Regions from separate parts of the Companilactobacillus paralimentarius genome, predicted to be linked through region 1. Evidence: a T-box and tRNA genes for the amino acid it is inferred to sense, from the RefSeq annotation. Region 1 holds a T-box; the other holds one or more tRNA genes.

Region 1 (8,201 bases):
AAAGCTATCGGCGTTTCACCTCAGACTATTAATAATGAAATTAACAGAGGTACTGTTGAGCAGATCAAGAAAGTTAATGGTAAAGTTCAACACTTGAATTGCTACTTTCCTGACACTGCACATCAAAAGTATGTAAAGAACCGTAAGCTTTGCCATCGTCCTTCTAAATTCGACCAAGTCACAGCCTTTTTAGGCTTCTTTGTAAGCCAGTTCATAGATAATGGATGGTCACCTGATACGGCCGTTGGACGAGCTAAGAACGAAGAATTATTCTTAGTAGATGAAATGGTTTGTACTACTACACTTTACAAATATATTGATGAACAACGACTTGAAATCCGGAATATTGATCTGGTAGAAAAGTCAACTAGACCGACTAAGCAACATACTTCAAAAAAGCATAAGCGTCTACTTGGTCGTAGTATTGAGAAACGCCCTAAAAGTGTTGATAGCAGAGAATCCTTTGGGGACTTTGAGATAGACACGATTGTGGGCAAAAGAAATGGCCATGAGAGTGTCGTCTTAACGCTCATAGAGCGTAAGACACGCTTTGAAATAATGAGACTTATTGACGGTAGAGATGCCGACTCTGTAGATTATGCTATGAAAGAGATCATAAAGAACTATGGTGATCTTATCAATTCAATCACTGCAGACAATGGCCCTGAGTTCTCTAATCTATCATCTGATATGGCTGGCGTTGCGGATGTTTACTTCACACACCCATATACATCTTGTGAACGTGGAACAAATGAAGTACATAATCGAATGATACGTCGTGACTTGCCCAAAGGGCTGTCACTGGATACAGTCAGCCCAAAAGTAATAAGAGACATAGAATTTAAGCTCAACAATATGCCTAGAAAGTTATTGAACTATAAAACGCCACAAGAACTCTTTGCTAGTTCCTGTGGCGCTTAAAGACATATTTATAAACTTCAAATACTGATATCACTTGGATTCAATTTATTTTGTCCAAGTGGCTAACTTGTTATTGAAATTTTCGAATGTAATTCGTTGGGTATTTAGGCAAATTTTATTATTCATTTACACAAAAAAGTAGTTTCACGCAATTATTCATTTAATACAAATATCAACCCTCACCCTTTAATGTCCAATTTAGCCTACTATCCAACCTAAAAGAGGTTTCGGAAAATTTTCCGAAACCTCTTTTTGAATACTATTTAACTACGATATTAACAATCTTATTAGGAATAACGATTACTTTGACAACGTTCTTGCCGTCAGTAAACTTCTTAACTTTTTCATCAGCAAGAGCCAATTCTTCTAGCTTATCTTTGGCTGTACCATTAGCAACTTCTATCTTATCTCTAAGTTTTCCGTTAACTTGAACAATGATTTCAACTGTATCTGAAACTAATTTACTTTCATCGTATGTTGGCCATGCAGCGTATGATATTGATTCAGAATGGCCTAGCTTATTCCAAATTTCTTCCATCATATGAGGAGCAATTGGTGCTAATAATTTTACCAATCCTTCAGCATAAGATTTAGGCATTGATTCAACCTTATGTGCTTCATTAACGAAGACCATCATTTGAGAAATGGCTGTATTGAAATGCAATGCATCATAATCTTCTGTAACTTTCTTAACTGTTTCATTGTAAACCTTATCCAGTTTACCGTCATTTTCATCAGTTAGGAAACCGTCACGCAATGTGCTGTAATCATCATCATTAATAAAGAGGTTCCATACACGATCCAAGAACTTGGATGAACCGGAAAGTCCATTTTCGGACCAAGCAATTGAAGCATCCAAAGGTCCCATGAACATTTCATAAGTTCTCAATGTGTCGGCACCATACTGTTCAACAACATCATCTGGATTAACTACGTTACCCTTTGATTTGGACATCTTTTCATGACCCTTACCCAAGATCATTCCTTGATTAAATAACTTTTGGAATGGTTCTTTAGTTGGAACAACACCCAAATCATATAATACCTTATGCCAGAATCTTGCATACAATAGATGCAAGACAGCATGTTCAGCACCACCAATATATAGATCAACTGGTAGCCATTGTTTCAACAAATCATAGTCAGCTAGCTCTTTGTCATTATGTGGATCAATGTATCTCAAATAGTACCATGATGAACCAGCCCACTGTGGCATTGTATTAGTTTCACGACGACCTTTACGGCCATTCTTATCAACTACATTTACCCAGTCAGTTAAGTTAGCTAATGGACTTTCACCAGTACCAGATGGCTTAATATCACTATCTTCTGGTAACTTAAGTGGCAACTCGTCTTCAGGAACAAGTGAAGTCGTACCATCTTCCCAATGAATAACTGGAATTGGTTCACCCCAATATCTTTGACGTGAGAAAACCCAATCACGTAAACGATAATTAACTTTCTTTTCACCGATACCTTTATCTTCTAGATATTCAACCATACGATTAATGGCATCTTCCTTATTCAAGCCATCTAGAAAATCAGAGTTAATATGCTTACCATCACCAGTAATTGCACCATCTTCAAGATTGCCTTCAATAACTTGTTTCATTGGTAGATTGAATTTCTTTGCAAAAGCAAAATCACGATCATCGTGGGCAGGAACGGCCATAACAGCACCTGTTCCATATGTAACAAGTACATAATCAGAAATCCAAACAGGAATTTTTTCACCATTAACTGGATTAATCGCATATGCACCAGTGAAGACACCAGTTTTTTCATCATTCAAGTCAGTTCTATCAAGATCAGACTTGTGTGAAACTTCTTCCTTATAAGCATCAACAGCTGCTTTTTGCTCTGGAGTAGTAATTTCATCAACAAGTTCATGTTCAGGTGCCAAAACCATATATTGAACACCAAAAGCAGTATCTGGTCTAGTAGTAAAGATATTTACTTTCTTATCATGATCTACTAATGGGAAAGTAATTTGAGCACCAACTGAACGACCGATCCAATTTCTTTGCATTTCCTTAATACTTTCGGGCCAATCAATGTCATCCAAGTCATCAATTAATCTGTCAGCATAAGCTGTAATTTTTAGCATCCATTGACGCATTGGTTTTCTAATAACTGGGAAACCACCACGTTCCGTCTTACCATCAATAATTTCCTCATTAGCAACTACAGTTCCCAAGTCTGGAGACCAATTAACTGGAACCTCTGCTTCATAAGCTAAACCCTTTTTGTACATTTGTTCAAAAATCCATTGTGTCCATTTGTAGAACTTAGGATCAGTTGTTTGAACTTCACGATCCCAATCATATGAGAAGCCTAATGAATTAATTTGACGCTTAAAGTTTTGAATATTTTTTTCAGTAAAATCTGCTGGAGTATGACCAGTATTCAAGGCATATTGTTCAGCTGGTAGTCCAAAAGCATCAAATCCCATGGGATGTAAAACATTGTAACCCTGGGCACGCTTCATTCTGGAAATAATATCTGTAGCTGTATACCCTTCTGGGTGACCTACATGAAGTCCTTGACCTGAGGGGTATGGGAACATATCCAAAGCGTAAAAGTTTTTCTTGTTTGGATCAGTTGTAGTCTTGAAAGTTTCGTGTTCCTTCCAATACTTTTGCCATTTCTTTTCAACGGTATTGTGATTGTACATATTTTTTCCTCCTATACAAAAAAAATCCTATGATTAATATAATCATAGGACGAGTTATCGCGTTACCACCTAAGTTCCGTACCTAAATAAGTACGACTCTCAAAATCCTTAACGAGGATCAAGCGTAGCCACTTACTTAAGTTCGGCAACTATCATTAGTGGACGAGTTCGAAAATAAAAACTTACGCATTCACACCACCATGCGCTTTCTGTAAAGTATTTTATAATCTACTACTTCCGTTGCTTTATATCTTATACCAATAATGTTTGTCCGACAACCAATAAATCCGAATTAAGATTATTTAATTTCTTAATATTATCAATCGTTGTCCCAGCTTGTGATGCAATGGAGTCAATTGTGTCACCATTTTGAACGGTTACTGATTTACTAGTCTGACTGCTTTTGTCACTACTGGAATTATTATCACTATAATCATTTTCAACATTGATAGCAGTTGAATCTGAATCCGAATTATCGGATGGAACATACTTCTTTACTCCGCTACGTTCATCCTGAACAATAACTGGAGCTTGTTTACTTCCATAGACATCACCAACATTTCCCTTATCACTATCTTTGTCAGCTTCAGTCTTATTAGAAGTATTAACCAAATTGCCATTATTGGCTGTATTAGTCGTATTAGTAGTTGTAGTTTGATTATCAGTTGTAGTAGCCTGACTAATGATCAAAGTCTTGCCTGGATAAATATAATTATCAGTCTTAAGATTATTCATATTCATTAAATCTTCAACTGAAATATTAAATTTAGTAGCAATTGTTTGCAAAGTATCATCTTGAGCAACTGTATAAGTCTTGGCACTAGCATCATCAAATTGAGTTAAATTATACTTTTCAATCATACTATTTAGTTTAGATGCATAAGTTGTATCGGTAGCATAACGACCTGTCAAAAATTTAGTAGCATCTTTATACGAATTAGTATTACTCTTCCAAGCACCGGCGTACAATTGCGAATTACCCGTTGTTCCACCTCTTAATAGTGAAACGTAATCTTCAAGCGATTCCTTATATGATGGATATTTTCTGAAGTTAGAACTAATTGAATAGAGACTACCAGTCCCATCATCTTCTTGTGTTCCCATATTAACTGATGCACCGTTATATTCACCCTTAATGCCAAATAGATTATAATTAGGTGCACTAGCTAAACCACTAGTTCCCCAACCACTTTCAATCATGGCTTGAGCAATCATAACTGACGCATAGAGGTCGTTGTTTGAGGCAAGCTTTCGAGCAGAATTACCAATATAATCAATAAATTCTTGATCCCCTACACCCTTGGAACTAACTGGCGTAGTTGTTACAGCTGAATTTTGAGATATCAAATTATTTACAGATAAAGCTTCAGCTTTAACAGGTGTTGGAGCAGATACATTAGCAATTTCAGCTACTGCAGCACCAACAAACATGCTGGACCCTAATATAGTCATATTCTTGCGCAAGTTTGCATTCTTACTTTTTTTATTATTTAATCTAGTCAATCGACTATCTTCAAGTCTTCTTTCACGACGTGTAATAACCATAAGTATTTTGCTCTCCCTCAAAATCTTTATCTTTATTATATTTCTTAACAAAATCTTAAACAATAGAGAGACTAAAAATTATGAAAATATCTAAAAAAATATCCCTTTTATTAATCATTTTAGTAATATTTTTTACCTTTTGGAGTATAAATGTAACTTTAAAAAGTAAAATCATTACTCAGTTTGACACAAATCTTATACAACAAATCTACCATCATAATCAATTTTCATTGAGCATCTTTAGACCAATTACCAATCTTGGTGACACTTTTCCCACAATATTGATTGCAGCAATATTCTTTATTCTATTAGTGATTAAGAAATATTACTACGCCGCTATCTATTTAGTCCTGAATAAAGTCGTCGTTGCTCTATTCAACAGTCTAATAAAAAACACAATAGAACGACCTCGACCAAGTCATTACCATTATGTTTTCGCTGGTGGTTATAGTTTTCCAAGTGGTCATTCAGCAAGCTCATTTGCATTATACATATCACTTTTAATTATTAGTCTTCATATTTTCAAACAATTAAAAATCAAAGTATTTATTAGTATAATGACAATTATTATGGTATTACTAGTTGGTTACAGCCGAATTTTTTTAGGTGTACATTATCCCAGTGATGTTCTAGGTGGTTATACACTCGCAGCTATAGTCATAACTTTTAACACTCTATTATTTAGAGCCAAGGATCTTTCGATTCTTCAACTCAAAGGCATTAAGAATTAAACCCAATATTAATAATACAAGAGATGCAACGTAGATATTGTGCAATCCTGAAAAAAGAATTTGTCGCATTTTGGGCAAAAGTTGATGTGGCAATGAGTTAGCTGTTTGTGGATCAATCAACTTATTCATCATATCAACCGATATATTCTTATTTTCGGCTGCACCACGAGCTAAAGCAGTATTTAAAATGATTCCATAAACGGAAACCATCATGGATTGACCAATAGTTCTCAATAAAGTATTGAAACTAGTAGCAACCCCAACATTCTCGGGATCAACTACAGTTTGAGCTGTAACTGTAGTCGTAGTAATCGTTAAACCGAATCCTAATCCGGCTACTGCAGCTAAACCACAAAAATAAACAAACGGCGTTGTAGGACCTGCCATTAAGAGCAAACCATTAGCAATTGCTAGGAAAAAGAGACTGATATAAATGACACGATTGGGTGCCATTTTTTTTATCAAAGTTCCAGCCCAGAATGATCCAAAAATCCAAACAATTGAACTAGGTGTAACTGCAAAACCACCCATAGATGGACTTAAACCAAGAATTCCTTGCATCCAAGTAGGAATATAAGCTTCAAAACCAATCAAGAAACCACTAACAATCAAAGCTAATAAATTTTGAATAACAAAAGTTTTATTCTTAAATAGCTCCAAAGGTAAAATTGGATCAGCAACATGTTTTTCAACATGGATGAACAGAAAGATAGAAATAATTGAAATAGCTGTTAAACCAATTGGTAAAAACATATTACTACTACCAATATTTTGCAAAGCCAACATTAATGGCAATAAGATCAAAATTAATAAAATAGTACCCACATAATCAATTCTCAACTTCTCATGTTCCCGTTTTTCTTCCTTAAAGAAGATCCAAATCAAACTCATCGTTAATAAACCTACGGGCAAATTGATTAAAAATACCCAGTGCCAGCTCATTTTTTCAACTATAAAACCACCTAACAAAGGAGCAATAATAGCAGCAATTCCCCAAGCTGATCCGTTGAATCCCAATATCTTAGCACGTTTATCTAGAGGATAGATATCAGCAATAATTGTAAACGTTAATGGCTGAATTGCCCCTGAACCAATTCCTTGAACTACACGCGCTAGAATTAAAGTCAACATTGAATTAGACATTGCACATAATGTCGAACCAATAACGAATAGGATTAAACCAATCATTAATACTGGTTTTCTACCAATTATATCGGATAATTTACCATAAATTGGCGTTGCTACGGCTGTCATCAATAAATATATTGAGAAAACCCAGTTCATCAAGCTGACCCCATGCAAGCTTCCAATAATAGTTGGCATGGCTGTTGAAACGATTGTACCTTCTATTGCAGTCATAAATGTAGCAATAAACACGGCAATCGTGACAATTACAACATTTGATTGATTCTTTTGTGTCATTTAAACAATTCCTCCCATAAAAAAAGAGACCCTCCCTAAAGTTAAACTTTAAAGAACGCCTCTGCTAATCATCGATTAAATTTTCAAGAAACTCTTAATATCATCAACTTTATCAAGTTTTTCCCATGGTAAATCGATATCTGTACGTCCGAAGTGACCATAAGCAGCCGTCTTCTTATAAATTGGTCTTTGTAAATCAAGCATCTCTATGATACCTAGTGGACGTAAGTCAAAGAACTTATTGATAACTTCTTCAATTTGTTCTTCTGAAAAGTCACTAGTACCAAATGTATCCACATGAATTGATACAGGTCTGGCAACACCAATAGCATATGCAATTTGAATTTCAACCTTTTCAGCAACGCCTGCTGCAACAAGGTTCTTTGCGATATATCTTGCAGCATAACTTGCTGAACGGTCAACTTTAGTAGCATCCTTACCAGAAAAGGCACCACCACCATGACGAGCAAAACCACCGTAAGTATCAACGATAACTTTACGTCCTGTAAGACCTGAATCTCCTTCTGGTCCACCAATAACAAAGCGGCCAGTAGGATTGATCAAGATCTTAGTTTTTTCATCAATCATATTAGCTGGTACAACTTCGTCAATAACATATTTCTTAATATCTTTTTTGACTTGGTCTAAACTAGCTTCAGCCTTGTGTTGCGTACTGATAACAATCGTATCAACACGAACCGGATGGTCATTACCATCATATTCAATTGTTACTTGTGATTTAGCATCTGGCATCAAGTAATCGATTGTACCGTTCTTTCTAACTTCAGCTGTCTTTCTCATTAACTTGTGAGCTAAAGAGATTGGCAAAGGCATGAATTCCTTTGTTTCATTTGTAGCGAATCCAAAGACGAAGCCTTGATCACCGGCACCAATTTGGTCCAATGGAT
Region 2 (8,201 bases), 310 kb from region 1:
TCAATTCCATCCAATGGTGAAAAATCAGTAATTGAAGAATTACCCAAATAAACAGCTCCACCCTTATTAGCAATTTCTACAAGAATTGGCGCTATCATTTTCAATTCCTGATTATTAATTCCATCATTGATGGCAATACTTCCCGTACCATGAAGTCCTAATTCCCTTACATCACTGATATTTAATTTCGATAATTGACTTAGTGAAATTTCCTTATAATCCGGATCACTATAGTTACCGAATAAATCAAGTGATTCAAAATTCAAACCATTCATCGGAGTCAAATCAGCATTAGAGTTTTGTGCTGAAGAAACATTGACTGATAAAGCAATCTCAGTTCCCGTTGGCAAATAATTTAAATATTGCATTCCATCAAAATTCGTTACATAGGTACTTGTAACAGTACTTGGCATATCACCATAATAGAAATCACCTACTAAATTTAATATACTGCCGTCAAAGTTTTTAACATCACCTATTGTCAACGAATCAGTTGATTTCAGGCCAAACTCACTTTTAACCATATAATTCAAAAATGGATCAGTGAAATTAACCACTGTGCTATCAGATGCATTGCTTGGTAAAGTGTAGGACTTTTTTATATCTGTAATATTAGGACTAGTCGTTGATTTAGATAGAGCCGTTGGTGAACTCGATGTTGCTGTCGTAGTTCCAGTATTCAAATTAATTGTAGAAGTTGAAGTAACTGTCTTGTTTGCTGTGGGAACAGTTGCCGGTTCAGCAATCTTACTTGTCGAAGTCGGTCCTGACATAGGGGCATTCGTCGCTGGTGTCGAAGTAGATGGCCTGTTCACGGTAGTATTAGACGATGCCGTCGAAATCGTTGTAGCTTTCGGTTTAATCATAGCCACATCAACAGGTTTTACTCCGGAAGTTGTAGGAGTAGCTACAGTAATATGAGTTGAATCCGATGTCGTGGCACTAACTGTTTTAGTCGTAGCCGGTGTAATTTTATCAGTCGTAGTGCTAACAGAACCATTTGTTGAAGTAACATTTCCCGTTGTATCAGCTTTTACTGTTTGGTTGGACAGCGATGTTAAAATCACTGCCGAAAATAATGAAGCTCCTAAATAGACATACTTTTTATTTAATAACATATCTTCATCACTCTTTTCCATATTTCACGACAGATATTAAGTCATAATCTGTCTATATACCAAAGATATGAATTGATACATATTCAGAAAAAAAGTGCTTATATACCAACGGCATCAAGACCTACTGAAACTTTCTCATTAAATAGACCATTCGTCTAAGTTCAAAACATCATAACTATTTTTATATCAAGAAAGTTTTTAACAATAGGAACTACATAATAATTTGCATTATTAATTAATTTCTACCAATGTTTTCAAAAATCTCTCACAGTACTCAAAAAAAGAAAAAGTCCTTACTGGAATATACCAATTAACCATCGTTAAGGGTATTATTGCAGTAAGGACTATACCGATTTGTCTATTTATAATTTATTTAATCAAAATTATGACGTTTTACTTATCTTTCATAATTTTATTCCACTTCAGGAAAAAGCTTTTTACAAAAAGTGAATCCAAACTGAAGCAAATCGATAGTACACTATCTCTTGTAATAAGGAAACACCTCATATATCTAATAAAAGTTAAACGTACATATGGCAGTGTACATGAGATTGATATATAAAATAAAAAAGATGTAAGTGGTCGGCATACCACAAACATCTTGAATTAATAAATTCACACACAGAATATTAAATTAATTAATGGAAGCTTTATATTGTTGTTCAGTAACATCAAACATGGCAACGTATTGATCTGTAGCAACTCTTAAAAAAGGCATTCCTTGAGACGTATAAATTGCAGAGTCGGAGTACCATTTAGTTCCGGAAGCAAGTGATACGTCTGTTCTTTGTTTCAAATTATGATCATAAACACGTACTGTATCCTTATCGTCAGATGATTGAACTTTAATAGTCATCTGGCGTTTTTTGTATGACGAATTTACAATTGAAGTGCAACGAGTAAGAAGAAAATAAAAAAGAACTCATAGCCTGAGTCCTGTAAAATGAAGTCACCACAACAATCATCTAAAGGAGATCCTAGGCTATGAATCCGTACAACCATCTTACCTTAAAAGACCGAGAATGCATACTGTTGGGCATCACTTTAAACGATACCTATCAAGTTATTGCGGAGAAAATTGGGTGTTCTAAAACCACCGTATCGCGCGAAATCAAGCGCAATGGTGGTCGTAAGGTATACTCGGCCGTCAAAGCCCAAGAGAACTATCAGGGACGGCGGCTAAAAAGCCGCCGTCCTAAGCTTCTAACTGATTTGAAGTTACGGGATTTTGTCCTTCACTGTATTGTTAAACGTCAGTGGTCCCCAGAACAAATTTCCGGTCGTTTAGTCCACGAAAACAGTGAATGGCATGTCAGTTATAACACCATTTATCGTGGGATTGAACGCGATAATTTAGGCATCAAATGTAAGAATCACGGGGCTCGTGGCTTTGCCCGTAAGCTCCGTCACCGTGGTAAAACCCGAAAGGTCAAGGGAACCATTAAGGAACGTCGAGGACGATTTAACGACGTCCCTTCCGTTCATGAACGACCTGTTTCATGTGAGAATCGAAGCCGGTTTGGTCATTGGGAAGGTGATACCGTTCGCGGTAAAACCGGGCGTTCGGCCCTGGTAACCTTGGTGGACCGCAAATCTCGGTATTTATTATCCCAGCGGGTTCCCAAAGTAAACGCGAAGAACGTCACACAAGCGATGATTGACCTCTTGCATACTGTGACGCCCAAACAAGTTCGGACGCTTACGCCGGATCGTGGAACTGAATTCGCAGGATACCGCGAAGTTAGTCAAGAGCTAAGTATCCCAGTCTATTTCCCAGATCCTCATGCGCCTCAGCAGCGGGGAACCAATGAGAATACCAACGGACTTATCCGTGAGTATTTCCCCAAAGGAACCGACCTAGACCAACTGACTGACCAAGATATCGACAAGTTTGTCAGGGATTTAAATCACCGACCACGTAAGGTCTTAGGCTGGAAGAGTCCATTTGAAGTTTTCTTCGGGACAAAGTTGCGCTTGATTTGACAATTCGTCATGCAAAACTATCGTTAGTGCTTAAAAATTGATTAGGTGCAACTTGGAAATAATCATTTCCATTGATCTTTTGTAATTTATTTACCTTCCATGTACTGTTCTTTTGAACGGAAGTATCGGTCTTATTACCATTTTGATCATACATATTAGTAGTTTGTGTAACTTCAGCATAGTTCCCCTTAGTTACAGATTCAGCGTTAACATCTGTCGTTGCAGTTGCTGCAGCAAAACTACTTCCTAATAATGCACATACTAAAAAAGGCGATTGTTTTCTTCATGATATTTTCCTCACTATATCTAATAAAATATTTTCCCCGCTATTTTTTGGCATAAAAATAGCATACATAAGATTGATTCTTGTATATAAAATAAATCTATATTAAATTCACACATTTGCCTATATCTATTATCGGCATTTTATAGGCAACTTAATAGTACAAGGATTCGGCAAAATTTTCAACAAATATTTACCTCTAATGACATATAGCTTTATGAATTTTTTTATATAAGCGATATTCCAGACTGGTCTAAAGGCATTATTAAAATATAAGATTTTTTTATAAAAAAAAGGATGTTCCATTAATAAAAATGGGCATCCTTTTTCTCAAAAACTAAATTCTTTGTACAAACTTTTGTTGAACAACATACCACATTCCTATGTATTCATCCGTAGCCACCCGAACAAATGGCATTCCACCAGCTGCGTAAATAACACGGTCAGAATACCAAGATGTTCCAGGTGCTAATGCAACGCTAGTACTCTCAACTAATTTGCTATTATAAACCGGTACATCAGAATCATCTGTTACAGTAACGATTTCCGGTCTATTGTGGTAGACATAGCTATCTTCTTCACTTAAATACTCATCTGTAGCTACTTGATAAAAATCCTTCCCAGAAATTTCAATTATTTTACCAAGGTACCAATCGCTATTTTTTGGCTCATAAATATCAAGTCTTCGGCCTAATGAATTGTAAAGCTCGGCTTTACTTGTATCTACTTCGACATAACTACCACTAGTTACAGATTCAGCCTTGACACTTTGGACAGATAAAATTGAAAAAACAAAGCTCATTAGTGCAACTACAACACTCACTAACAACTTTCTTCTCATAATTTATACTTCCTTAGTCTCCTTAGACCAAGCTTATTATAATATGTTTAAACATATTTCACAAAAAATATGTACAATTTCTGCTAAAAAATATTTGCAAAAAAAATAAGCCGTTAAAATATTTCTAACGGTTTATAGTAGCTAATAAGCTCTCATTATGATTAGCCTTTGCCAAATAGTAAGCAAGATTGAGATAATCTTCATACTCTTCTGAACTGTTGTCACTATTTTTAACAGCTGTAGCTGCATCATAATTCAATTCATCAAGGAAATAAGAAATATGTTTTTCCTGGGCATAATTCAATCCACATCGGCTGAATTGATATGCTTTCTCATAAAGTTTCATGGCATTATAAGAGTTGGCAAGCGTCTTGCAAACAAAAAGTACTTCTAGTTCATTGGCATTTTGAATATCGGTACTTTCATTCAATGCATCACTGATCATTTGAAAATAATATTGTGCTCGATCAACATGATTTTGACTCAAATAACCCAGGCCTTTAAACAAGTATGCTAACAATGTATAAACATCATTATCCGCTGACTTAGTCAATTGTAAAACTTTGTCCAAAGTGAAAAGTGAATTGTCGATATTATTCTTTTGATAATCAACAACACCCGTAATTAACTCGTATTGTTTCATATCATTATTATTCAACTTTCCTTGCAAAGCCGACAACTTGTTATCGATATCTGTTAACTCACCCATCAAAGCATCTTTTTCAATTTTATCTAAAATGCTCTCACCTTTATCCGAGTTCTTATCAGCAAAATCACTGAACACATCATTCAATGACAAATTTAACTTGAGACATATCTTAATTAAAATATTCACTGTTGGTGCTATATTGTGTTTCTCAATTTTACTAATAGTGTTTTGAGTGCAAATATCGTTGGCAAGCTCAATTTGCGTCAAATTCATTTCTCGTCTTTTATTATAAATAATAGATCCAAGAAACAAGAACAACACTCCCATCTATCTAATATTGATATTTATCAATATTACTATAACACCTCATCGATAAATATATTCATTTGTTAAAAATAAATATATTAAGTTCTAAATAATTTTTATTATAAATTTCGATTAAAACTCATAAAATACAAGCTTTCCAATGTTCATTTTGTAAAATTTTGTCGAATTAATTTTTTATTTACAATAATTGGCCTACAGGCTAAGATTATCCAAGTTGAGATATTAGCGTCTCAAATTAGAAACTAGTATCATAAGTATATTGTGATTTTAATAAGGAGGAACCAATCGTGACGAAAACATTTTGGTCACAAATAGCTAATCGAGCCAAAGAAGAAAAACGTCCTTTCTTCTCAATGGCACCGATGGAAGCAGTTAGTAATACTGTCTTCAGACAAGTAATTGCCCATGCCTACGCTCCAGATGTCTTTTTTAGTGAATTTATTTATGCCAAAGGAATTACTGATCCTACCACTAAATTTCCAGTTGATGGTCGTTTGTATATCGATCCTCGTGAAAAAAATTATCCCGTAGTCCAACTTTGGGGCGATATTCCTGAAGATTTTGAAAGTGGTGCTCTGGCTCTAAGAGATAAAGGGTTCAAAGCAATTGACATTAATACCGGCTGTCCAGATAAAACTGTCATCAAGAATCATGGTGGCACCTTCTTAATTCGTAATCCCGAAAAAATCGATGGTATCGTCGCTGCAGCCAAAAATTCCGATTTAGCTGTTAGTATCAAAACTCGTTTGGGTTACAGTAAATTAGCAGAATACAAGGAATGGATTCCCCACCTACTTGAGCAACATGTTGAACTTCTAACCGTTCATTTAAGAACGAAAATGGAAATGAGCAAGGTTCCCGCTCATTTTGAAGTTATTGACGATTTGATAAAAATGCGTGATGAAATTTCCCCTAACACGTTACTGCAAATCAATGGTGATATTCCTGATTTTCAAGCGGGTGTCGATTTGGCCAAAAAACATCCTGGCCTCGATGGTATTATGATTGGTCGTGGAGTTTTTGCTAATCCGTTTGCCTTTGAAAAAGAACCACAAGATCATTCTTTAGACGAATTACTAGATCTTCTTCGTTTACAGTTAAATCTTTTTGATGATTTTTCTCAACATTACGATGTACCACGTTTTCCATCATTGAAACGTTTCTTTAAGATTTATGCTCGTCCAGAATTAGGAGCTACTGATTTACGCAATAAAATGATGAACGCCAAATCAACTGATGAAGTTCGTCAAATTTTAGACAATTTTCAAACCAAATAAAAAATATCTGACCATTTTAATTATCTGGTCAGATATTTTTTTGCACACTTTTTGCACCGAAGAAACAAAAAAAGCAGCCAGACAATCGTCCAACTACTTTAGTAGTGCGGGTAAGAAGATTCGAACTTCCACGGAGATAATTCTCCACAAGATCCTTAGTCTTGCGCGTCTGCCAATTCCGCCATACCCGCATGCAACAGAGAATATTATACATATAATCAAAAAAATTATCAAGATTATTATTTAATATCTCTTAAATACTCAAGTCTCCCATGGCATTTACCACAAACAAACCTCTTAGTATCGATTCTTCTAACACGGACGTATTGTGTCTGACATTTAACGCACTGATAAAGATGATAAGTCTTCTTTGTTTGGCTTTGAATAGGTGAATATCTCAAGCCACCGACTTGTTTTAAAAGAATTTTGAAACTATGATCACGATGCTGGGCTGGCAATCCATCATTATAAAGATGATAGTGACACAGCTCATGCTTAATAACACCAACCAAAGTGTCGTAACCAAATTGCTGATAGATCTTAGGATTAATATCGATGTTTCGATCTTTCAGGTGAAAACGTCCACCCGTTGTTTTGAGACGGACGTTAAAATATGCTTGATGAATAAAAGGTTTCCCAAAATATTCCTGGGAAACCTTTTTTACTAACTCATTTAAATCTGAATTATTCATGTTAAGCCAAGTTAGTTAACTTTTGAATTAGTTTTGAGAATTTATCCATAGCTTCATCTTGACCTTTTTCTGATTCATCAAACTTATGACGATCAATGTTCTTATCATCACCGATACTTTCAGTCATCTCAGCACAAGCTTCAACATACTTTCTAAAAGCTGAAACCAAGGTAATATGTGTTCCCATTAATCTTGCAGGAGCTTTACCTTTTTCCAATTTGGCTAAAGTTTCTTGATATTTCTTTGTACCATCAGCAAAATTCTTTTGAATTCTAGTGTATTCAACACTATCTAATTGATCAACTTTACTACGATCCAATGCCCCACGAATTTTTTCAAACTCTGGATTCAACTTATCTTGTTCTTCTTGAATCGTATTAACAGTATTGTTAATCAAATTACCATATTGCATGGCTCTTTTTTGTGCAGCATTCATAAGCGTTACCTCTTATTTTCTTCTTGTGTTTTTTCAGTATAAATATCTCTTTCAATGGTAAATCTTGGTCTTTGCTTAACTTCACTAAAGATTTTACCAACATATTCACCGATCACACTAATACTAATTAATTGTACACCACCAAGTGCCCAAATAGATATCATTAGCGATGACCAACCATTGACCACATTACCGTTGATTTTTTGAATTAAACTGTAAATCAACAGTACAATACTGATCAAAACAATGAAGAATCCTAATCCCATAATCATCTTAATAGGAACAATTGAAAATGAAGTAATTCCATCCATAGCAAACTTAATCATTTTCTTTAACGGATACTTAGACTCACCAGCAAATCGTTCTTTACGAGCATAATAAACTTTAGCCGATTTGAATCCAACTAGTGGAACTATTCCACGTAAAAACAAATTTCGTTCTCGATAACTTAACAGAACCTGACAGGCACGTTGACTCATCAAACGATAATCAGCAGAATCTGGAACCAAATTGACACCTAAGAAGCCCATGAAGCGATAAAACATTTCAGCTGTACTTCTCTTAAAGGCCGTATCTGTATCACGATTATTTCTTA

Evidence for each region. A T-box is a leader RNA that pairs with one kind of tRNA and senses whether it is charged. The one in region 1 lies ahead of leuS (leucine--tRNA ligase), so its partner is inferred to be a tRNA-Leu.
Region 2: it encodes a tRNA-Leu, which carries the amino acid that the T-box ahead of leuS (leucine--tRNA ligase) is inferred to sense. The anticodon was not compared.

The regions. Positions count from the first base shown of each region.
Region 1 covers NZ_OY724131.1:867,719-875,919, reverse strand. Annotated here, with positions in the region: gene ACI6PB_RS04070 (IS30 family transposase) at 1-921, shown strand, start outside; gene leuS (leucine--tRNA ligase) at 1,181-3,595, opposite strand; T-box leader at 3,638-3,849, opposite strand; gene ACI6PB_RS04060 (glucosaminidase domain-containing protein) at 3,848-5,140, opposite strand; gene ACI6PB_RS04055 (phosphatase PAP2 family protein) at 5,221-5,871, shown strand; gene ACI6PB_RS04050 (MDR family MFS transporter) at 5,818-7,293, opposite strand; gene metK (methionine adenosyltransferase) at 7,369-8,201, opposite strand, start outside.
Region 2 covers NZ_OY724131.1:558,882-567,082, reverse strand. Annotated here, with positions in the region: gene ACI6PB_RS02665 (SLAP domain-containing protein) at 1-1,118, opposite strand, end outside; gene ACI6PB_RS02660 (hypothetical protein) at 1,753-1,974, opposite strand; gene ACI6PB_RS02655 (IS30 family transposase) at 2,103-3,101, shown strand; partial or broken gene ACI6PB_RS02650 (SLAP domain-containing protein) at 3,109-3,282, opposite strand; gene ACI6PB_RS02645 (SLAP domain-containing protein) at 3,722-4,225, opposite strand; gene ACI6PB_RS02640 (helix-turn-helix domain-containing protein) at 4,350-5,201, opposite strand; gene ACI6PB_RS02635 (tRNA-dihydrouridine synthase family protein) at 5,486-6,478, shown strand; tRNA gene ACI6PB_RS02630 (tRNA-Leu) at 6,584-6,669, opposite strand; gene ACI6PB_RS02625 (SprT family protein) at 6,718-7,170, opposite strand; gene ACI6PB_RS02620 (hypothetical protein) at 7,172-7,606, opposite strand; gene ACI6PB_RS02615 (glycosyltransferase family 2 protein) at 7,612-8,201, opposite strand, start outside.